DNA from 3 places in the Terrabacter sp. GCM10028922 genome. Region 1 is predicted to be linked to each of the others. Evidence: riboswitches for the same ligand, from Rfam matches in the RefSeq annotation. Region 1 holds a riboswitch; each other region holds the start of a gene.
What was found. Region 1 has a riboswitch for S-adenosylmethionine ahead of ACFQU3_RS01705 (aminotransferase class V-fold PLP-dependent enzyme). Riboswitches for the same ligand answer to the same signal wherever they lie in the genome.

Region 1 (7,354 bases):
GCTCGCTCGCGACGCTGCGCCTGCTGCACGTCCTCGGCGTCCGGTACCTCACCCTGACGCACAACGACAACACGCCGTGGGCCGACTCCGCGACCGACGTCCCGGTCGTCGGAGGGCTCAGCGAGTTCGGCCGCGAGGTCGTGCGCGAGATGAACCGTCTCGGGATGATGGTCGACCTCAGCCACGTCGCCGCGAGGACGATGCGCACGGCGTTGGAGACGGCCGACGCCCCCGTCATCTTCAGCCACTCCTCGGCGCTCGCCCTGTGCGACACACCGCGCAACGTCCCGGACGACGTGCTCGCGGCCCTCACGGACAACGGTGGCATCTGCATGGTGACGTTCGTGCCCGAGTTCGTCTCTCCCCCGACTGCCGAGTGGCGCGTCGAGGCCGCGGCGGCGGCCGCCGAGCTCGGCGTCGACGCCAAGGACTGGGAGGCGTTCGGACGCTTCACGGCCACGTGGCAGCGCGAGCACCCCAAGCCGGACGCGACCATCGAGCAGGTCGTCGCCCACGTCGAGCACGTGCGCGAGGTCGCCGGCATCGACCACGTCGGCATCGGCGGCGACTACGACGGCACCGACACCTTCCCGATCGGTCTCGAGGACGTCAGCGGCTACCCCCGCCTCGTCGCCGCCCTCCTCGAGCGCTCGTGGTCGGAGCGCGACGTGGCGCGGCTCGTGCGCGGCAACACCCTGCGCGTCATGCGTGACGTCGAGGCGGTCGCCCGCGACCTCCAGACGACGCGGGGGCCGAGCCTGCGGACCTTCGCCGAGCTCGACGGCACGGCCTGAGCGCGAGGCGGCCACACGGCATTCCTCCTGCGGCCGGCTGGCCTACTGGCGGAAGCGCGCGATGGTGAGCCCGACGAGGCGGGCGACGACGAGTGCGACGTAGAGCATGCCGGCGATCTGCTGCAGCAGCACGAACGCCCGCGCGTGCGGCTCGACCGCGTAGATGTCCGACAGGCCCGTCGAGGTCATCGTGGTGATGGAGAGGTAGAGCAGCTCGAACCACGAGCGGGTGCCGGGGTTGACCTCGCCGTAGATGGTGAAGGAGTGCGGCCAGATGAGCTGGACGGCGACGTAGAGGTAGGCGAAGCCCCACGCAACGATGGTGAAGGTCGCGCCCGTCGCGTAGAGCTCGTCGCGGGTCACCCAGTTGTCGGCGAACATGTACCGGAGCAGGCCGTAGCCCGTGTAGATGTAGAAGAGGGCGTGGAGCAGGGCGCTCCAGAACGCGACGACGTTGTTCTCCGGCCAGACGGCCTCGGCCACGGTCAACGCCACGACGGGCCCACCGAGCACGACCGCCACCCAGGTGAGGGCGGGTGTGGCCCGGACGGCGCGCACGGCGAGGAAGAGCACGACGAGCCCGATCAGGCCGAAGATCGCCCTGCCGGTCTCGCGGACGTCGTCGCTGCGCGTCTCGATGAAGGGGTAGGCCAGCAGCGCCGCGAGCTGGGCGAAGAGGAGCAGGGCGCACGGCAGCTCGATGATCTTGCGCCGCAGGCGCTCCAGCCGCGTCGGTGGACCCGCTCGACGCGGCGATGACGGCCAGAGCTCAAGCGACGCACTCACGATTGGGACTCTAGTGCCGACGCTGTCCTGAACGCGTCAGGAGCGTCAGTAGCGCTCGCGGCCGCCGCGGTCGGTGAGGTTCCAGGCATCCTCGGACTCCTCGTCGTCCTCGTCGACCGTGCGCGTCATGTCTCCCGGCGTCCACGACGCCGTGGGCACGGCCGTCGTCTCGTCCTCGTCGAGGCGGCGCTCGCCACGCTCCGCGACGATCGATGCGGTCCGCGGCGGCGCCGGGGCCACGTCGTCGGGCTCGTACGCCGCCGACGTGTCGGGAGGCTCGACGACGACCGGCGGGGCGGCATACGGCTCAGCGGGCTCGACGATGTCGTCGATGTCGGCGGGCTCGTTCGGGTGCGGGACGTCCTCGCCGCGCAGCAGCGCGAGCGTCTGCGTGAGGTCGTCGGGCCGCACGAGGACGTCGCGCGCCTTGCTGCCCTCGCTCGGGCCGACGATGCCTCGCGACTCGAGCAGGTCCATGAGGCGGCCGGCCTTCGCGAAACCGACCCGCAGCTTGCGCTGGAGCATCGACGTCGAGCCGAACTGCGTCGTGACGACGAGCTCGGTCGCCTGGAGCAGCACGTCGAGGTCGTCACCGATGTCGTCGTCGATCTGCTTCTTCGGGGCCGCCACGGTGACGTTCTCGACGTAGTTGGGCTTGAGCTGGGTCGTGACGAACTTGACGACCTCGTGGATCTCCGACTCGTTGACCCACGCGCCCTGCACACGCATCGGCTTGCTCGCTCCCATCGGCAGGAAGAGCGCGTCGCCCTGCCCGATGAGCTTCTCCGCGCCGGGCTGGTCGAGCACGACGCGGCTGTCGGCGAGCGAGCTCGTCGCGAACGCCATGCGCGAGGGGACGTTGGCCTTGATGAGACCGGTGACGACGTCGACGGACGGCCGCTGCGTGGCGAGCACGAGGTGGATGCCGGCGGCGCGGGCGAGCTGCGTGATGCGCACGACCGACTCCTCGACGTCGCGCGGGGCGACCATCATGAGGTCGGCGAGCTCGTCGACGACGACGAGCAGGTAGGGGTAGGTCGTGATCTGACGCTCCGAGCCGGGCAGCGGCTTGACCTTGCCGGCGCGGACCGCCTTGTTGAAGTCGTCGACGTGCTTGAAGCCGAAGGCCGCGAGGTCGTCGTAGCGCTGGTCCATCTCCTTGACCACCCAGGCGAGGGCCTCCGCGGCCTTCTTCGGGTTGGTGATGATGGGCGTGATGAGGTGCGGGATGCCCTCGTATGCCGTGAGCTCCACGCGCTTCGGGTCGACGAGGATGAGGCGCACCTCCTCCGGCGTCGCGCGCATGAGGATCGAGGTGATCATCGAGTTGACGAAGCTCGACTTGCCCGAGCCGGTGGCCCCCGCGACGAGCAGGTGCGGCATCTTCGCGAGGTTGGCGATGACGTAGGCGCCCTCGACGTCCTTGCCGACGCCCATGACCATCGGGTGCTCGTTGCTGCGCGCCGTGTGGCTGCGCAGCACGTCGCCGAGCGCGACGTTCTCGCGGTCCAGGTTGGGGATCTCGATGCCGATGGCCGACTTGCCCGGGATGGGGCTGAGGATGCGGACGTCGGCCGACGCGACGGCATACGCGATGTTCTTGGACAGCGCGGTGACGCGCTCGACCTTGGTGCCCGAGCCGAGCTCGACCTCGTAGCGGGTGACCGTCGGTCCGCGGGTGAACCCGGTGACCGCGGCATCGATGTCGAACTGGTCGAAGACGCCGGTCAGCGAGTCGACGACGCGGTCGTTGGTCTCGCTGCGGGTCTTGTGCGGGGCGCCGGGTGTCAGCATCGCCTGGTCGGGCAGGCGGTAGGTGATGTCGCCGCCGAGGCTCAGCTGCTCGACGCGCGCCGGCATCTCCGACATGGGCGGCGGGATGAGCTCGGCCTTGGGGCCGACCCTGCCCGTGTCGGGGGCACCGAGAGTCTTCGGGTCCGTGGCGTCGATCACCTTCTCACCGGCGGGACGCGGCGCGAGAAGGCCCGGAGCGGTCGGACGCTTCTCGCCGGGGCGCAGGCGCGTGGTCTCCTCGTCCTCGAGCGCCTTCTGCGCCGCCTGGCGGAACGCCTCGTCGCCCTCACGCTCGGAGAGGTCGACGGCCTTGCGCCGCGCACGCTTGACCGCGGCCGCGGGGGCATCGGCGTCGTCGACGTCAGCAGCAGGCTCGTCGTGGTGGCCGCGGTCGATGACGAAGGCACGCAGCTGACGCAGCCGCGTCGGGATCATGTTGACGGGCGTGGCAGTGATGACGAGCAGGCCGAAGAGGCCGAGCAGGACGAGGAGGGCGAGCGCGCCGTACGTCGAGACGGCCGCCGCGAGGGGGCTCGAGGCGAGGAAGCCGAGGATGCCGCCCGCCGCGCGCATGCCGTCGGCGCCGTCGGGTGGGTTCGGGATGCCGTCGGCGAGGTGCGCGAGACCGCAGGCCGCGAAGGTCAGGGCGATGGTGCCGACGACGATGCGGTTGGTCGTCGCCTCGTCCTGCGGGGCCCGCAGCATGCGCAGGCCCAGGGCCAGCAGGACGAGCGGCACGGCATACGCGACGCGTCCGAAGGTGCCGGCGAAGACGGCGTGGACGACCTGCCCGAAGGTGCCGGACACGCCCCACCACTCACGCGCGGCGACGACGACGGCCAGGGCGATGAGGGCGAAGCCGATGCCGTCACGGCGGTGCTCCGGCTCGAGGTCGGCGGCGCTGTGTCCGACACGGCGGACCGCTCCCCCGGCCATGTGGGAGACGCCCATCCACGTGTTGCGCATCGCGTTGAGCGGGAAGGGAAGGCCGCCGTCGCGGGTCTTGGAGGCCGTCTTGGACGCCGGCTTGCGTGCCGCGGGCTTGCGCTGCGCGGGCCGTGTCGAGCGTGCGGCGGGCGGGCGCGACGAGGCACCCCCCGTGGGCGCCTTGGCGCGTGTGGCCGCGGCGGTGCTCGGTCGCTGGCTGCTGGACGGACGTGACCCCATGCTCGCACCGTACGTCAACGCACCCCTGAACTCACGTGTCACACGCGCAACAGCGCCGACCAGCTGCGCCGCCACGCAGCAGGTGGCGGCGTGCTCGTCCTGCCCGCGTCTCAGATCGCGACACCCCCGGACCCTTCGGTGGACAGTTCCGCTGGACGCGCCCTATCGTCATGGCCAGGTCATGAGTGCCAGTGACAAGCCCCGGCTCGCTGGCCAGCAACCCTCCTCCGCGGTGGGGTGCTCCGGGTGACGACCAGGTCGACCTCGAAACCGCTCATGCGATCGAGGCCGGCAAGCGCGGACCCGCATCCGGTGGGTCCCCAGGACCCAGGAGCAGTGTCATGTCGGTTCTTCCCACCACGTCCCTCTGCGGCGGCGCGCCTGCGCCGGTCGTGCGCACCCGCGCCCTGCACGTCGTGCCCGAGGCCCGCGCGCTCCCGGCGGTCGTCGGTGCCGACCTCACCGTGCCGACGCTCCACGGCGAGGTGGGCTACGCCAACCTCGACCACGCGGCCTCGACGCCGGCGCTGGAGACGGTCAAGGCCGCGGTCGACCGCGCGCTCGAGACGTACTCGTCGGTGCACCGTGGCGCGGGCTTCGCCTCTCGTCTCACGAGCGCCTGGTACGAGCAGGCCCGGGCCGAGGTCGCATCCTTCGTGGGGGCACGCGAGGACGACACCGTCGTCTTCACCCGCACGACGACCGACTCGTGGGCGCTGCTGTCCAAGGCCCTGCCGAGCCGCACGACGGTCTTCGTCTTCGGCACGGAGCACCACTCGACGCTCCTGCCGTGGGGCCGCTACCGCACGGTTCGCCTGCCCGTCCCGCAGACCGTCGAGGACGCGTGCGCCCTCCTCGAGGAGGCCCTGGCCGACCATCCGTCGCGCAACCGCCTCGTCGTCATCGCGGCCGCGTCCAACGTGACCGGTGAGGTCTGGCCGGTCGAGCGCTTCGCAGCCCTCGCCCACGAGCACGGCGCCCGGATCGCCGTGGACGCCGCACAGCTCTCCGCGCACCGCACCATCGACCTCGCCGCCTGGGACGCCGACTACGTCGCGTTCTCCGGGCACAAGACGTACGCACCCTACGGTGCGGGCGTCCTCGCGGGCCGGTCCGACTGGCTCGACGCCGGCAACCCCTACCTGCTCGGCGGCGGGGCCACGCGCTCGGTGAGCGAGGAGGGCACGACGTGGGCCACCGGCCCGGCGCGGCACGAGGGCGGCAGCCCCAACGTCATCGGCGCGATCGCCCTCGCCGCCGCGTGCGCGACGATCAGCCGCCATCGCGAGGTCATCGAGGCGCACGAGTCCCGGCTCCTCGAGCGCCTGCAGCAGGGCCTCGGCGAGGTCCCCGGCGTCGAGGTCCTCTCGATCTTCGGTGACGACAGCGACCGCGTCGGCGTCATCGCGTTCACCATCGACGGCTGGGACTCCTCGCTCGTGTCACAGGTGCTCTCGGTCGAGCACGGCATCGGAGTGCGCGACGGCAAGTTCTGCGCTCACCTGCTCGTCGACGAGCTGCTCGAGGACCCGTGGGGCGAGCGCTCGTCCACCGCGGTCCGCGCCAGCATCGGCCTCGGGAGCACCCTCGAGGGCGTCGACCGCCTCGTCGCGGCCGTCAATCGCCTCGTGGAGCAGGGCACCGACGCCACGTGGACGCTCACCGAGACCGGGTGGGCCGTCGAGGGCAGCGACCCCCGCGACGTCGAGGTCGAGCGGCCCTGGTGAATCCCGGCGAGTGACCCGCGTCAGCGGGTGGGCAGCGAGTAGCTGGCCCACACCGCGGCGTGGTCGGTGCCGTTGAAGGCCACCTGTCCGGCCGAGACGAGGGTCAGGCCGCGGGCCAGGACGTGGTCGATCTGCACGAACGGCGGCAGCCGGTTGCCGGCGAAGGGCCACGTGCGCACCCAGCCCTGCCCGTCGGAGCGTTGCGCGTCGGCGAGCCCGGAGGCCAGGTCGCGGAAGCCCGGGTGGTCGAAGCCCGCGTTGAAGTCGCCGGCCATGACGACGAGCTCGTCGCCGTCGAGCCGCTGCTTCCACGTCTGGAGCGACCTGAGCCCCGCGCGCCACTCGTCCGTGTCGCCGCGCAGCGGCGCCGTCGGGTGGGCGACCTTGAGACGCACCGAGCCGTTCGGCACCGTGATGTCGAGCTCGGGCTGGACGCTCGGCGTGCCCTCGACCGCCGGGTCGGTGCCGAGACTGCGCACCGACAACGGGTAGCGCGACAGCACCATCGTGCCGGTGAAGGTGTCGGCGCGCGCGATGCCCTCGCGCACCATGAAGTAGTCGCCCGCGCCGGCCGCGTCGAGCCGGCGCAACATCGCCGGCGTCGCCTCCACGACGACGAGCACGTCGACGGCGTGGTAGCGGACGGCATCCATGAGCTGGTTCGCGTTGGCGCGGCCGGACCAGACGTTCGCCGACATGACGGTGAGGTCACGGTCGGCCTTCGGCTGCGATGACGCCCGGAACGCCGGTGCCGCGACGGTGGCTGCGACGGCGAGCGCGACGACGACCGGCAGCAGCAGCCACCAGCGCCGCAGCAGCAGTGTCGCGACGCAGAGCAGCCCCAGCCCGACGGCGACGAACGGGCTTGCCGTCTGGAGCACGACCACGACGTAGGCCGTCGAGTCGAGCCAGCGCAGCGCCCCGACACCCGCGAGCACGGCGAGGGCGAGCCCGATGGTGACGTCCGCCAGCCGGTGGAGCCGCCGCCGCCGGCGCGCCACCAGTGCGGTGTCCGCGGCCGCGTCTTCGTCTCGCAGGGAGTCGTCGACCTCGGAATCACCAGTGTCCCCGGTGCGGTCTGGACCG
Region 2 (7,354 bases), on a different contig from region 1:
TCACCGCCCCGAACGGCGTGACCCTGCGGCAGCTGCGCGAACGCTACGTGACCGACGGGCACCTCGATGGCGAGGACGCGACCACGATGCGTCGGGTGACCGCGACCCTGGAGAAGTCGCGCTACGACCGTCCTGAGCGTACGACGCCGCAGGAGGCCTTCCGCCTCCACCACGACATCCGCTCGATCCGGCGGAAGATCGGCCGCACCCGTGCCTGGCAGACGCGCGTCCGGTCGTTCGTGTGGCCCGAGGCCGGGGTGTCGTTCTGGCGGGGGCTGCCCGACCGGCTGTTCCCCCGCCGCCGCTGACCGGCCCGCGCAACCGCCCGCACCTGCGGAAAGGGCACGGCATACGAGAAGGAGCCCACGACGACGTGTCGTGGGCTCCTTCTCGTGCGGCTGAGGCGACCTCAGTCGAGGTAGTCGCGCAGGACCTGGCTGCGGCTCGGGTGACGCAGCTTGCTCATCGTCTTCGACTCGATCTGGCGGATGCGCTCACGCGTCACGCCGTAGACCTTGCCGATCTCGTCGAGCGTCTTCGGCTGTCCGTCGGTCAGGCCGAACCGCATCGAGACGACGCCGGCCTCGCGCTCGGACAACGTGTCGAGCACCGAGTGCAGCTGCTCCTGCAGGAGCGTGAAGCTGACGGCGTCGGCCGGGACGACGGCCTCGGAGTCCTCGATGAGGTCACCGAACTCGCTGTCGCCGTCCTCACCGAGCGGCGTGTGCAGGGAGATGGGCTCGCGGCCGTACTTCTGGACCTCGACGACCTTCTCGGGCGTCATGTCGAGCTCCTTGGCCAGCTCCTCCGGGGTGGGCTCGCGCCCGAGGTCCTGGAGCATCTGGCGCTGCACGCGGGCGAGCTTGTTGATGACCTCGACCATGTGGACGGGGATGCGGATCGTGCGCGCCTGGTCGGCCATGGCGCGGGTGATGGCCTGGCGGATCCACCACGTCGCGTACGTCGAGAACTTGTAGCCCTTGGTGTAGTCGAACTTCTCGACCGCACGGATGAGGCCGAGGTTGCCCTCCTGGATGAGGTCGAGGAAGAGCATGCCGCGACCGGTGTAGCGCTTGGCGAGCGAGACGACCAGTCGCAGGTTGGCCTCGAGCAGGTGGTTCTTGGCCTTCTTGCCGTCCTGGGCGATCCACCACAGCTCGCGCTTGAGCTTCATCTCGATCTTGTCGCCGGAGTTGAGCTTCTCCTCGGCGAACAGGCCGGCCTCGATGCGCTTGGCGAGCTCGACCTCCTGCTCGGCGTTGAGGAGGGCGACCTTGCCGATCTGCTTGAGGTAGTCCTTGACCGGGTCGGCGGTGGCGCCGGCCGTGACGACCTGCTGCGCCGGGGCGTCGTCCTCGTCGTCGTCACGGATGACGAAGCCGGACTCCTCCGTCTCGTCGCCCTTTGCAGTGGCGGGAGCGGCGTCGTCGTCGTCGGCGGCGGCGTCGGGTGCTTCGACGTCGACCTCCACCTCCACGAGCTCGGCTTCAGGGGCGTCATCGGGCTCGACGTCCTCGAGCTCGTCGTTCTCGTCGCCCGCTGCGCCGCCCGCGTCAGCGGACTTCGCCGCGCCCTTCGCGGCGGTCTTCTTGGTCGCGGCCGTCGACCCCGGCTTGGCGGTCGTCTTCTTGGCGGCGGCCTTGGCGACACCCGCGTTGGTCACCGCCTTCGTCGGTGCCTTGTCCGCGGCCGCCTTCGTCGTGCTCTTCGCGGCGGGCTTGGCGGCCGATGCCGTCTCGTCGTCCGACCCCGGCTTGGCGGTCGTCTTCTTGGCGGCGGTCTTCGTCGTCGCGGTCGTCGTCCGCGCTGCGGACTTCGTCGCGGCGGCAGTCGTGCTGCGTGCGGTGGCCACGGTGCCTCCCTTGGTCCCTGAACGGGTCTTCTTCGTCGTGCTGGAGTGCGGCGCGTCGACGACGATCTCGATGTCGTGGGCCTCGAGGGTCGTGAGGACCGGCTTCATCTGCTTGAGGTCGAGGTCAGCCTCGGCCTGGGCGCGCGCGATCTCCGTGCCGGTGATGGTGCCGTTGGTGCTGCCCTTGACCAGGAGTTGCATGATCGCCTCGTGCTGGAACACTTTCGGCAGGGTCTTCGGAGCTCCAGCGGATGTTGCCTTGGGCACGGATGCAGTCGCCTTTCGTCGCGAGTCTCGTCAGATGGGCGCGCCGATTCCGGGCATGCATCATCACAACGAACGAGAATGGGGGTTGGTGCCGGAGGAGCTTGGCCAGTTGGAGTCGATCCCTGGTTCGATCTCTCGGTGCGCCTCGTGCGATCCGGTACTCGGACATTATAAAGCGGCATACGCCGTGCGGGCGAACGCGCGCCGAACGCGCGTGCCTGAAGCGCCGCCAGTCGACTGCGGGCAAAGGCCCGTCAGGCCGTCGATGCACGGCCGTCGGGCCGTGGGGAGGCGTCAGTCGCCCTTGACGGCGAGGACGGGGCAGCTCGCGTCGAGCAGGATCCGCTGGGCGTTGGAGCCGAGGATGAGCTTGCCGACCGGGCTGCGACGGCGCAGACCGATGACGATGAAGTCGGCCTTCTCCTCCTCGGCGACCGAGATGAGGTCTTCGGCCGGGTCGTTGCCACGGACGAGCTGGCGCACCTCGTGCTCCAGGCCCTTCTCCTCGAGCATGGACTGCACGCGCTCGAGCTCGGTCTCGAACTGGCTGGCCTCGTTGGCGTCGAAGTCCTTGCCACCGCGGTGCGAGCTGATGACGACGAGCTTCGTGCCTCTCAGGACGCACTCGTCGGCGGCTCGTTTGAGAGCCGCACGACCTTCCTTGGTGGCGACATAACCAACGACGATGGCCACTTTCCCGGACCTCCTTGGGACGGAAACAAGCAGTGCTCGCACCGTACCCGATATCAGCCCGCGCGGCGCGTCGCCGGCGAACCGCCGCCGCCCTCAGCGGGCGTCGCGGGCGAGGGCGTCGCGGATGATGCGACCGACCTGGTCCTCCTCGATGAGGAAGCCGTCGTGGCCGAACACCGAGGTGATGTGCTCGCGCGTCGAGCCCGGCAGGGCGGCGTGCAGCTCGTCGGCCAGACGGGGCGGGTAGAGCCGGTCGGTGTCGACGGAGACGACGGTGCAGTCAGCCGTCACCCGGGCAAGGGCCGGCTCGAGCCCACCGCGGTCGCGGCCGACGTCGTGGGAGTTCATCGCCTCGGTCAGCACGACGTAGGAGTTGGCGTCGAACCGGCGAGCGAGCTTGCCGGCGTGGTGGTCGAGGTAGGACTCGACGGCGAACCGTCCGCGGTCCCCTGCTCGCAGCGGGTCCTCGCCCAGCTGGGCAGCACGCCCGAAGCGGTCGGCGAGCTCGTTCTCGGTGCGGTAGGTCACGTGCGCGATGCGCCGTGCCAGCCCCAGGCCGGTCACCGGCCGCCGGCCGGTCGAGTAGTAGTCCCCGCCGACGTAGTCGGGGTCGTGGCGGATGGCGAGCAGCTGAGGCTGGCACCACGCGATCTGGTCGGCGGTCGCGTAGGCCGTCGATGCGATGACGATGCAGCGGTCCACGGCATCGGGATAGGTGACGGCCCACTCGATGGCGCGCATCCCACCCATCGAGCCACCGACCACGCCGGCGAGGCGGTCGATGCCCAGCCGGTCGAGCAGGGCCCGCTCGGCGGCGACCTGGTCACGGACGGTCACGTAGGGGAAGCGGCTGCCCCACGGCTGGCCGTCCGGCGCGACGCTCGACGGGCCGGTGCTGCCCTGACAGCCGCCGAGGACGTTGGAGGCGATGACGAACCACCGCTCGGGGTCGACGGGGCTGTCCGGCCCGATGAGGGCGTTCCACCAACCCGGTGACGCGTGGCCGTCGCCGGCCTCGCCGATGACGTGGCTGTCGCCGGTCAGGGCGTGCTCGACGAGGATGACGTTGTCGCCGGCCTCGTTGAGCCGACCCCAGGTCTCGTAGGCGATGCGGACGTCGGGCAGCACCCCGCCCCGCTCGAGCTCGACGTCGCCGATGTCGACGAACGCCCGGTCGCCGACAGGGTCACCCTCGCGCCAGGCGCCGTCCGGACGGGCGGTGTCGTGGGCGGCAGGAGCAGTGGGCGTGGGACCATCACCGACCTGGGTGCCCGCCGTAGCCAGGCGCGCGGGGCGCCGCGTGCTGTGCGTCCGGTGGGTGACTGCCATCGGGGTACTCCTCGGTGCTCGCGCTTGCTCACACCCGGGACGGGGCGTGGCCTGGTCCTCACCCGGGGCACCCCACCGCGAAGGAGGGTTGCCGACCAGCGAGCCGGGGCTTGCCACTGGTACTCATGACCTGCCCCAACCATACGCGAGACGCTGACGCGGCACCGCTGGTCGTTCCACGACATGGACGCCCGGGACGCAAGGTCACGGCAACACCAGCGACACCAGCGACAACAGCAGGTTGAGCGCCCGCCGCTCCGGCTGGCCGGGGCGCCCGCTCACACGGCCTCGCCCACCGGGAGACGTGCCACGAGCCGCGTGAGCACACGCTCGTGTGCGCTCACGCGCACCGACGGGGCCGTATGCCGTGGTCCAGCGACTCGCGGACGAGCTGGCTCAGGCGGTGGTCCGGCTCGAGTGCGAGTGCGCGGTCGACGGCGACCCCGGCCCGGGCCCCGTCGCCGATCCACCACGCGAGCGAGGCAACCACCGACAGGAGCGGGGCCGCATGAGCCGCAGGCGTGAGCCGGCACACCTCCTCGAGGCGGGCCAGCATCAGACGCGGCACTGCTGCCTCGTCCCAGTCGCCCCAGTCAACGGCGTCCCTGCCGTCGACATCGCAGTCGCCACCGTCTCCGCCGTCGCCGTCGCCGTCGCCGTCGTCCTCGGCGTCGTCGTCCCAGTCGTCGTCCCCGTCGTCGTCCCCGCTCACGATCCGCAGGATGCGGGCGAGCTCCGCGTCGGGACCTGACCAGGGCACGTTCGGCTCGTCTGGCGGCCGCGCACCGGCCGCAGGCACGCGCAGGTCAGGCCCCAGGAAGATCTCCAGCATCGCGACGAGCTCCACCGGGAAGGCGTCGAGCGGCACCGACCCGGGACACAACCACCCGACGACCGCGTCGCGGACCTGGAGGTCGCGCAGGGGCCCCACGATCGAGGGCAGCCAGTGCTCCATCCCGAAACCCACGATGTCGCCGTGCAGCACGCCACCCCAGGCGAGGAGCATGTCGTTGACGAGGAACTGGCGCGCCGTCGGGTCACCTCCGTCGAGCACGGTCAGGCAGCGGCCCTCCGAGCCGCCGGCCCCGGCCCGATCCCTCTGCGCCGGCGCCGCGCCCGCGCCCGCGCCCGCGCGAGGCTCCTGACGTGGGTCGCGGACGACACACCCGGCGGCCGCATACCGGCGCTGCCAGTCCTCGATCGCGGCCAGCGTCAGGTCGTGGCGCGGCTCGGTCGGCGACAGTGGCTCGACGAGGGCCCCCAGGCCCTCACGGTCGGGCAGCACCGCGCGGCCGAGCGCCACGTAGCTCGCGACGGCCGGCACGTCCGCCTCCTCGGGTAGCAGCCGGCCCTCCTCTGGGCAGCAGTCGCATCCGACGGCATACCAGCGGCCGTCGCGGACGACGAGCCGCTCGCGCACGACGACGCGCGCTGCCTCGAACCCCGCCGCCAGCGCATCGAGGAGCGGAAGGGCCTCGCCGGCCTCGTCCTCGAAACCCACGACGGCCACCGACGAGGGCGACCCGGTGAGCAGGGTCGGAAGGGTCTGCGCGACGACCACTCCCGCGAGGTCGACGTCGACGACGTCCAGCCGGGCGACGAGCCCGAGGCGTTTGCCGTGGAAGCACACCACGACGACGCTCCGCACCGGCTGGAAGCCAAGGTGGAAGGGGATGATGGTCAGCAGCTCGGCTGGCCCGGACAGTGAGATCGTCGGCATGAGCCGAGCCTCGCCGCGGCCGCGAGCCTGCGACAGGGTGGCGAGCATCCTGTGGACCACGGCCGTGGTCGACGAGGGAGGTGTGGACCGACGCCCTTGGACCGAGCGAGCGAGTCAGCGTTCGAGGCGCTTGCGCACCGTCTCCAGGACGTAGTCGGTCGCGGCCTGGCGCATCCCCTCCGGGAGGCGGATGCGCTCGGGGCGCCCGGGCCCGGACTCGGCGGTCCCGCGGCTCCCGAGACCCCCTTGCGCGCCGGGGCGGGACGCACCGCCAGCCACCCGGCTGACCCGCGCGACGAGACGACCGCGCCCCGCAGCGCCCGTCAGGTCACGGTCACGCCGCAGGCCCTCGTCCGCTCCCCCGGCCCGGGCGGGAGTGGCCACGTCCGGCCCTCCCGACCCCACCGTCGAACCGCGCACCGTCGCCCGGGAGGCGGCAGACGAAGCGCCCGCTGGACGACCCCAACCCGCCGCCCGCCCAGCGCCGGCGCCGGCCCGGTGGATGCCCTGCCCGATCTCCCACGCGATGAAACGGTCGGTCTCCTCGACGAACGCCTTGATCGCCCACGAGATGACGACGGCGTCGTCGGCGGCACCGAGGACGGGCAGGACCGCCTCGGGCAGCAGGTCGACCGGAGAGGCGACGTAGACGACCGCCCCCGCGACGAGGGCCAGCCGCTTCATGGTCGTGCCGGCATACGTCCCGTCGACCGTAGAGCGCACGAGCCGCGGCACGGCGTGCACGCGCTCGGAGAGGCTCGGTGCGCCCGGACGCGTCGAGGCGCGGACGACGGAGGCGATGGTGGCAGCCATCTTGATGCGGGACGCGGACTTCATGCCGGGCCCAACGAGCGGGCGGCCGGGCCGATTCCCCGGTGCGAGCGGCGTTGCGAAACGGTGATCTGCGTGCTCCTCACGGACGTGGCGTACCCATTCGCCGCGGTCGCGCGGCGCGAACGCGGCGCGTCACGGGCCGAAGGTCTCGACGGGTGGGAACTCCTTGGCGGCCTGCTTGCCGATGCGGTTGAGCATGTACACGTCGACGCCCGCGCCCACGAGGCCGCCGACGACCGGGACCGCCCGCCCGAGCTTGGCGAACGTGCCCTGTCCGATGCGGCCGAGCAGCCGGAAGCCGACGGCCTTGTTCAGCACCATGAGTGCCGGTGCGGGGAGCCGGTTGAACGCGAGCGACGACAGCTTGCCGCCTGCGGCCTGCAGGCCGGCCTTCTTGAGCAGGTCGTCGCTGTCGGCGCCGACGAGCGTGAGCAGCACGGCCGAGCGGATCTCGGGCTGGTTGATGTCGTAGCCGCGCACCTTCGCCGTGGCCGCCGTCATCCGTGTCGCGAGCAGGTAGAACTCGAGGACGTTGGCGGGCAAGGAGATCGGCATGGTGAAGAACCCACCGAGGCCCGTCGCGAAACCACCGACCGCGCCGAGCTGGCGGTGGTCGCGCACGATGACTCGAAGCGCCTGCTCGCGGTCGCCGCGCGCGT
Region 3 (7,354 bases), on a different contig from region 1:
GGCATCGACTACCTCAACACGCTCTCGCGTGGCGCCCTCGAGGTCACGGCGCGCTCGAGCGATCGCTGGGTCCGGATGCCGCGGCCGTCGACGGACTACCCCTTCGAACGCGGCCTCAGCTATGAGGACCACGTGCGCTACATCGAGGACGCGATCCGCGCAGCCGACCCGGTCTACGACTTCGCCGATGTCGACGTCGTGTGGGTCGTCGCGACGGAGGCGGCGAGGGACATCACGTACTCGCCGACGACGAACTTCCTCGACGTGACGGCCGACGGCAACCATCTGACCCACGCCATCACGTTCGGCTACGACCAGTGGAGGTGGGGCGGCCTGGTGCTCGCCCACGAGAGCGGGCACACCCTCGGGCTGCCCGACCTCTACACGTTCGACCCCGCGCCGGGAAGCGACCCGCCGAACTACCACGCGGCCGTCGGCGGCTGGGACCTCATGGGCCTCATCTCGGGCCAGGCGCCGGAGTACCTGGCGTGGCACCGGTGGATGCTCGGCTGGCTCCGGGACGGCGAGGTGGCCTGCCTGGGTCCCGACCGCGACACCACCGTGCGCCTCACCGCCGTCGAGGTGGGTCGGGGCACGGCGATGGCCGTGCTGCCGCTCGGGGGCAGTCGGGCGCTCGTGCTGGAGTCGCGCAAGCCGCTGCGCTACGACCGGGAGATCGCGGCGTCCGGAGTGCTCGTCTACCTCGTCGACACGGCGGTCGCCACCGGACGCGGGCCGGTGCGCGTGGTCGACACGACCCCCGGCACGGCCCTGGGACTCGATGACGCGCCGCTGCAGGCGGGCCTCACGTGGACCGACCCCGACTCGGGCACGTCCGTAACGGTGACGTCGAGCACGGCGACGGGCGACACGGTCCGGATCACGCCCGGGCGTCTTTCGGCAGCCGCGTCCTGACCGGGTGGTGGACGTGCCGGTGAGCCGCCGCGTCCACCACCCGCCTCCTACTTGAGCAGCGAGCGGGCCATGACGATGCGCTGGACCTGGTTGGTGCCCTCGTAGATCTGGGTGATCTTCGCGTCACGCATCATCCGCTCGAGCGGGAAGTCGCGCGTGTAGCCCGCGCCGCCCAGCAGCTGCACGGCGTCCGTCGTGATCTTCATGGCCGCGTCAGAGGCGTAGCACTTCGCGGCCGCGCCGAAGAAGGCCAGGTCCTTGTCGCCGCGCTCGGACTTGGCCGCCGCGACGTAGACCATCTGGCGTGCCGCCTCGAGCTCCATCGCCATGTCGGCGAGCATGAACTGGATGCCCTGGAAGTCCGCGATGCGCGTGCCGAACTGCTTGCGGTCCTTGACGTACGCGATGGCCTGGTCGAGCGCGCCCTGGGCGATCCCGACGGCCTGGGCGCCGATGGTGACACGGGTGTGGTCGAGGGTGCGCAGCGCGAGCTTGAGCCCGTCGCCGACCTGCCCCACGACGCGGTCACCGGGGATGCGGACGTTGTCGAAGTGCAGCTCGCGGGTGGGGCTTCCCTTGATCCCGAGCTTGCGCTCCTTCTCACCGAAGGTGAACCCCTCGTCAGACCTCTCGACGACGAATGCCGTGACGTTGCCGCCGCGGGGACCGTCGGGATCGGTGACCGCGAGGACCGTGTAGTACTCGGACACACCGGCGTTCGTGATCCACGACTTCTGCCCGGACAGGACCCAGTCGTCACCGTCCTGGCGCGCGCGGCACTTCATCGACGCGGTGTCGGAGCCGGCCTCGCGCTCGGACAGGCCGTAGGAGAAGGTCGTCTCCCCCTTGGCCAGCGGCGGGAGGTAGCGCTGCTTGAGAGCATCGCTGCCGTCGAGGATGAGCGGCAGCGAGCCCAGCTTGTTGACGGCCGGGATGAGGGAGGCGGAGGCGTCGACGCGCGCCACCTCCTCGATGACGATGCACGTCGCGAGGGCGTCGGCCCCGACCCCGTCGTACTCCTCGGGGACGTGGGGCGCGAAGAAGTCGGAGGCGACGAGGGCGTCGTGCGCCTCCTGGGGGTAGCGCGCCTCTTCGTCGACGGCGGCGGCATACGGCGCGATCTTGTCCTCGGCGACCGCGCGTACGGCGCCTCTCAGGGCCTCGTGGTCCTCGCTGGTCCGGAACAGGTCGAAGTCGGAATTCGTGCTCACGAGCGCGATCCTACTCGCGAGTTCGGAATAGTAGGACGTCCTAGTGATCGACGCCACGGGGCACTCGGCGCCGAGCCTTCCGCGTCCACGATGAGGACAGGCGCTCCCACCAGCCGGACAGCCATACGTAGACTCGCCGACAGGTCATGAGTGCCAGCGCTTGGCCCCGGCTCGCTGGCCGGCAACCCTCCCACCGCGGCGGGGTGCCCCGGGTGAGGACCTGGCCCGTCGTCGCCACCCGGCGCGCGGGCAAGCGCGGAGACTCCTTTTCCGCACCGACTCGTCGGTGCACCGGGCCACGTCGACGAGGTTGTCGGGGCCCGGTCATCGACACGACCCAGGAAGAGCAGGACGTCGATGACCCAGCCCCACTGGTCCTTCGAGACCAAGCAGATCCACGCCGGACAGAGCGCAGACAGTGCGACGGGCGCTCGTGCGCTGCCGATCTACCAGACGACGAGCTACGTCTTCAACGACACCGACCATGCCGCAAACCTGTTCGGGCTCAAGGAGTTCGGCAACATCTACACCCGCCTCATGAACCCGACGACCGACGTCGTCGAACAGCGCATCGCGGCGCTCGAGGGCGGCGTCGGTGCGCTCCTCGTCGCGTCAGGACAGGCCGCCGAGACGCTGGCGGTCCTCAACATCGCCGAGGCTGGCGACCATGTCGTCGTCTCGCCGAGCCTCTACGGCGGCACCTTCAACCTCTTCAAGCACACGCTGCCGAAGTTCGGCATCGAGGTCGGATTCGTCGAGGACCCGACGTCGATCGACTCGTGGCGGGTCGCGATCAGGCCGAACACCAAGCTGCTGTTCGGCGAGACGATCGCCAACCCCAAGTCGGAGATCCTCGACATCGAGGCCGTCGCTGCGCTTGCCCACGAGCACGGCGTGCCGCTCGTCGTGGACAACACGGTCGCGACTCCTTTCCTCATCCGACCGATCGAGTGGGGTGCCGACGTCGTCGTGCACTCGGCGACGAAGTACCTCGGCGGGCACGGCACCTCGATCGCCGGCGTCATCGTGGACTCGGGCGCCTTCGACTACGGCAAGGACCCCGAGAAGTTCCCGAACTACAACACGCCCGAGGAGAGCTACCACGGGCTCGTCTTCGCACGTGACCTCGGCGTCGGCAGCCCGCTGGGCGCGAACCTCGCCTTCATCCTCAAGGCACGCGTCCAGCTGCTGCGCGACCTGGGGCCGGCGGCCTCGCCGTTCAACGCGTTCCTCATCGCGCAGGGCCTCGAGACGCTGTCGTTGCGCATCGAGCGCCACATCGAGAACGCCCACCGGGTCGCGGCCTACCTCCAGGGGCACGAGCAGGTCGAGCACGTCGTCTGGGCGTCCCTGCCCGACAGCCCGTTCCACGACCTTGCGGAGAAGTACACCCCGCGCGGGGCAGGTGCGGTGCTCTCCTTCGAGATCGTGGGCGGCCTCGAGGCCGGCAAGAGGTTCGTCGAGGCACTGAGCCTGCACAGCCACGTCGCCAACATCGGCGACGTGCGATCGCTCGTCATCCACCCCGCGTCGACGACGCACTCGCAGGGCCCCGACGAGGACCGTCTCGCCGCCGGCGTCACGCCCGGTCTCGTGCGCCTGTCGGTCGGCATCGAGCACATCGACGACATCATCGCCGACCTCGAGCAGGGCTTCACCGCCGCGAAGGCCTGACCCGCCCCCACCGTCGAGAGGCCACCTTCTGCGGGGTCGCCGCGGTCGAGAGGCCACGTCACGCGACGCGGATCCGCCTCTCGACCAGGCGGGGCCTACGAGAGGTGGCCTCTCGACGGGTGGGGCCCACGAGAACTGGCCTCTCGACGGGTGGGGTGGGCTGGCACGATGTGAGGCATGCCGATCCGCTACCCCGCTCCCCTGCGTCCCGGCGACCGCATCGGGGTCACCTCACCGAGCTCGGGCGTCTCCGACGCCCTCTGGCCGCGGTTCGAGTATGCCGTGGAGTGCCTGCGCGACAGGGGTTTCCAGGTCGTCGTGGGCGCGTTGAACCACGCCCCGGACCACACGAGCGGGCCACGCGAGCAGCGCGCGGCCGAGCTCATGGCGATGCTCCTCGACCCGGCCATCCGCGCGGTGGTGCCGCCGTGGGGCGGGGAGACGGGCATCGACCTGCTCGACCTGCTCGACCTCGACGCCGTGGCGGCGGCCGAGCCGACGTGGTGCGTCGGGTTCTCCGACACGTCGACCTGGCTGACACCGCTGACCCTGACCACCGGTATCGCGACGATCCACGGGCAGAACCTCATGGACACGCCGTACGCCCTGCCGGACGGCATGCGCCACTGGGTCGAGGTCGCGGCCGCCTCCGCGGGTGACGAGCTGGTCCAGCGCTCCCCCGGTCGCTACCGCGCCGGCGGCTGGGACGACTACGCCGGCAACCCGACGATCACCGAGCTGACGCTCGACGGCCGCGGGACGTGGACGCGCATCGACCCCGGCCAGGAGGACCATCCGGTCACCTTCTCCGGACGCCTCGTCGGCGGTTGCGTCGAGACGCTGAGCTTCCTCGCCGGCGGGCGGTTCGCCGACATCCGGGCGTTCGCCGAGCGGCACGCCCCCGAGGGGCTCGTCGTGCTGCTCGACATCGCCGAGTGGGGGTCCTACGACATCTGTCGCGCGCTCCACGCGATGCGCCTGCAAGGCTGGTTCGACGCCGCCTCCGGCATCGTCGTGTCACGCACGAAGGCGCCGGAGCCCAACGGCTTCACCCAGAACGACGCCGTGCGCGACGCGCTCGGCGGCCTCGGGGTGCCGATTGTCGCCGACGTCGAGTGCGGGCACGTGGCGCCGTTCCTCGCGCTCGTGCAGGGCGCGTCGACGCGGCTCGTGCACGACGGCGACACGCACACGGTCACCCAACGCCTGCTCTGACGTTCAGGAGCCGTCGGCCTCGGCGGGCCCTCCCCCGAAGCCGATCTCGTTGCCGTCGGCGTCCCGGAAGGTCACCTTGCGCACGCCGTTCTCGTACGTCTCCCGTGACGCGGGATCGATGCCTCGGACCGCGATGCCGTCGAGGCGCTCGTCGAGGTCCTCGACGAACACCGTCACCATCGCGTGCCCCGCCTTCTCCGGGAGGTCCTCGACGTAGAGGTAGCGGTGCTCGGCGAGCTCCCACACCGCCTCCGTGTCGTTCGGGAAGAAGACCGGCGGGCTGCCCAGCAGCCTCTCGTACCAAGCGAGCGCGTGCTGGTAGTCGCTGACGGGGATTCCCGCGAAGAGGTCGACGGTCATCGCACCACGGTAGGGGCTGGAGGCACCGTCGACGCGCCCAGCCGCCGGTCCGGGCACCGCTCAGCCGACGACCTCGTCGACGAAGCACCAGCGCCAGGCTTCCCCCGGCTCGATCGAGCGCATGACCGGGTGTGCACTGCCGCGGAAGTGCGCGCTCGCGTGCTTGTGCTCCGACGAGTCGCAGCAGCCGACGTGCCCGCAGGCGAGGCAGAGGCGCAGGTGCACCCACGTCGTGCCGTCACGCAGGCACTCCTCGCACCCTTCGGGCGTCAGCGGCTCGACACACACGTCAGAGTCCTGGAGGTGCTCACAGGGAGCCTCGATCGTGTCCACGGGCAACATCTCACTCTCCGCCAGGCGGCTGTCCTGGTCGTCGATCCTGTCGAGCATGGTCTCCTCGAGGTCGAGCGCGCTGAGCACGACACGGAGCACGACGTCGTCGGCCCGGCCCTCGTCGCGCAGCCGAAGGACCTCCTCGCGCTCAGCCTGGAGCATCTGCATCCGGGCGCGGCGGTAGCGCGCACTGGGCGTCTCGTCGGTGTCGGCGCCACGGGGACCGAGACGCTCCCACATCTGGTTGAGGCGGTCTGCGGAGCGCTCGCGCAGGATGGCGCGGGTCTCGGCGTCGACGTCCATCCCGTCCAGCCGGTCGAGCCCCGAGCGGGTCGCGGCCTGGAACACGGTCGCCGCCTGCAGGGCGTCCTCGCGCGGGTCGGGGCCCCGGACACGGAGCCGACGTGCGATGGCAGGCAGCGTCATGCCCTGGATGAGCAACGTGCCGACGGTGACGACGACGGCGATGAGGACGAGCACGGCACGGTGCGGCGTCTCGGTCGGGAGGAGCAGGGCCGCCGCGAGGGTCACGACGCCACGCATGCCGGCCCACGACAGGACGACGGTGTGCGACCACGGCGAGTGAGCCTCGCTGCCCAGCACCCGGGTTCGCAGGAGCCGGAACGGCGCGACCCACAGGGGCCGCAGGACGAGCACTGCCACGAGCGTGCCGACGGCGGCGAAGGTGATCTGCCCGGCGGACAGCTCGGAGCTGCGCACGCCGTCGAGGACGTAGAAGACCTGCAGGCCGATGAGGAGGAAGACGGCGTTCTCGAGGAGGAACTGGATCGAGCCCCAGTTGATCCGCTCGCTGATGCGTGACGCACCCGACTGGGTGCGGGGCGACTTGTGCCCGAGGATGAGCCCCGCCGTCACGACTGCGATGACGCCGGACGCGTGCACCTCCTCGGCGGGCACGTAGGCCGCGAACGGGACCATGAACGAGAGCACGGTGTCGAAGGCGGGCTCCGTCGAGAACCGCCGGCGCAGCACGACGACGACGAGCGACACGGCGAAGCCGATGGCCACACCACCGACCGAGGCCCACAGGAAGTCGACGACGACCCCGCCGAACGTGACCTCGTGGGCGGCCACCCCCGACGCCAGCCCGACCGCGGCGAGGGCCGTGCGCAGCGAGACGAGGGCTGTCGCGTCGTTGACGAGCGACTCCCCTTCGAGGATCGTCACGAGCCTGCGAGGCAGCCCGATGCGACGCCCGACCGCGGTCGCCGCCACGGCGTCGGGAGGCGCGACGACGGCACCGATCGCGAAGGCGACGCCGAAACTGATGCCGAGCGCCCAGACGAGGAAGAGCGCGACACCGAGCGCCGTGAAGAGCACGAGCCCCACGGAGAGGCTGAGGATGACCGCCCTGTTGTTGCGGAAGTCGACGAGCGAGGTCTGGATCGCGGCGGCATACAGCAGGGGTGGCAGGATCCCGAGCAGGACGACGTCGGGGCTCAGGGCCACCTCGGGGACGAACGGCAGGTAGGACCCGAGGATCCCGACGAGGATGAGCACGAGGGGCGCGGGCAGCCCGAACCGGTCGGCGAGCCACGCCCCGCCGAGCACGGTGGCCGCGATGGCGAGCAGCCCGATGGCGATCTCCACGCCGACATCCTGCCAACAAACCCGCCCTGCGAGGG

Region 2: linked by a shared signal. The riboswitch ahead of ACFQU3_RS07145 (homoserine O-acetyltransferase) and the one ahead of ACFQU3_RS01705 (aminotransferase class V-fold PLP-dependent enzyme) in region 1 are both predicted to bind S-adenosylmethionine.
Region 3: linked by a shared signal. The riboswitch ahead of ACFQU3_RS05150 (bifunctional o-acetylhomoserine/o-acetylserine sulfhydrylase) and the one ahead of ACFQU3_RS01705 (aminotransferase class V-fold PLP-dependent enzyme) in region 1 are both predicted to bind S-adenosylmethionine.

What each region holds. Positions count from the first base shown of each region.
Region 1 is NZ_JBHTFG010000002.1:65,553-72,906, reverse strand. Features, by position in the region: gene ACFQU3_RS01720 (dipeptidase) at 1-794, shown strand, start outside; gene ACFQU3_RS01715 (ion channel) at 837-1,580, opposite strand; gene ACFQU3_RS01710 (DNA translocase FtsK 4TM domain-containing protein) at 1,626-4,541, opposite strand; SAM riboswitch class IV at 4,719-4,845, shown strand; gene ACFQU3_RS01705 (aminotransferase class V-fold PLP-dependent enzyme) at 4,883-6,268, shown strand; gene ACFQU3_RS01700 (endonuclease/exonuclease/phosphatase family protein) at 6,289-7,354, opposite strand, start outside.
Region 2 is NZ_JBHTFG010000006.1:494,552-501,905, reverse strand. Features, by position in the region: gene ACFQU3_RS07160 (transglutaminaseTgpA domain-containing protein) at 1-308, shown strand, start outside; gene ACFQU3_RS07155 (RNA polymerase sigma factor) at 410-2,074, opposite strand; gene ACFQU3_RS07150 (universal stress protein) at 2,414-2,812, opposite strand; gene ACFQU3_RS07145 (homoserine O-acetyltransferase) at 2,906-4,141, opposite strand; SAM riboswitch class IV at 4,157-4,272, opposite strand; gene ACFQU3_RS07140 (DUF4192 family protein) at 4,482-5,861, opposite strand; gene ACFQU3_RS07135 (YkvA family protein) at 5,976-6,698, opposite strand; gene ACFQU3_RS07130 (EcsC family protein) at 6,828-7,354, opposite strand, start outside.
Region 3 is NZ_JBHTFG010000006.1:50,699-58,052, reverse strand. Features, by position in the region: gene ACFQU3_RS05160 (hypothetical protein) at 1-915, shown strand, start outside; gene ACFQU3_RS05155 (acyl-CoA dehydrogenase family protein) at 963-2,126, opposite strand; SAM riboswitch class IV at 2,269-2,388, shown strand; gene ACFQU3_RS05150 (bifunctional o-acetylhomoserine/o-acetylserine sulfhydrylase) at 2,484-3,800, shown strand; gene ACFQU3_RS05145 (LD-carboxypeptidase) at 3,978-5,015, shown strand; gene ACFQU3_RS05140 (VOC family protein) at 5,019-5,375, opposite strand; gene ACFQU3_RS05135 (Na+/H+ antiporter) at 5,436-7,319, opposite strand.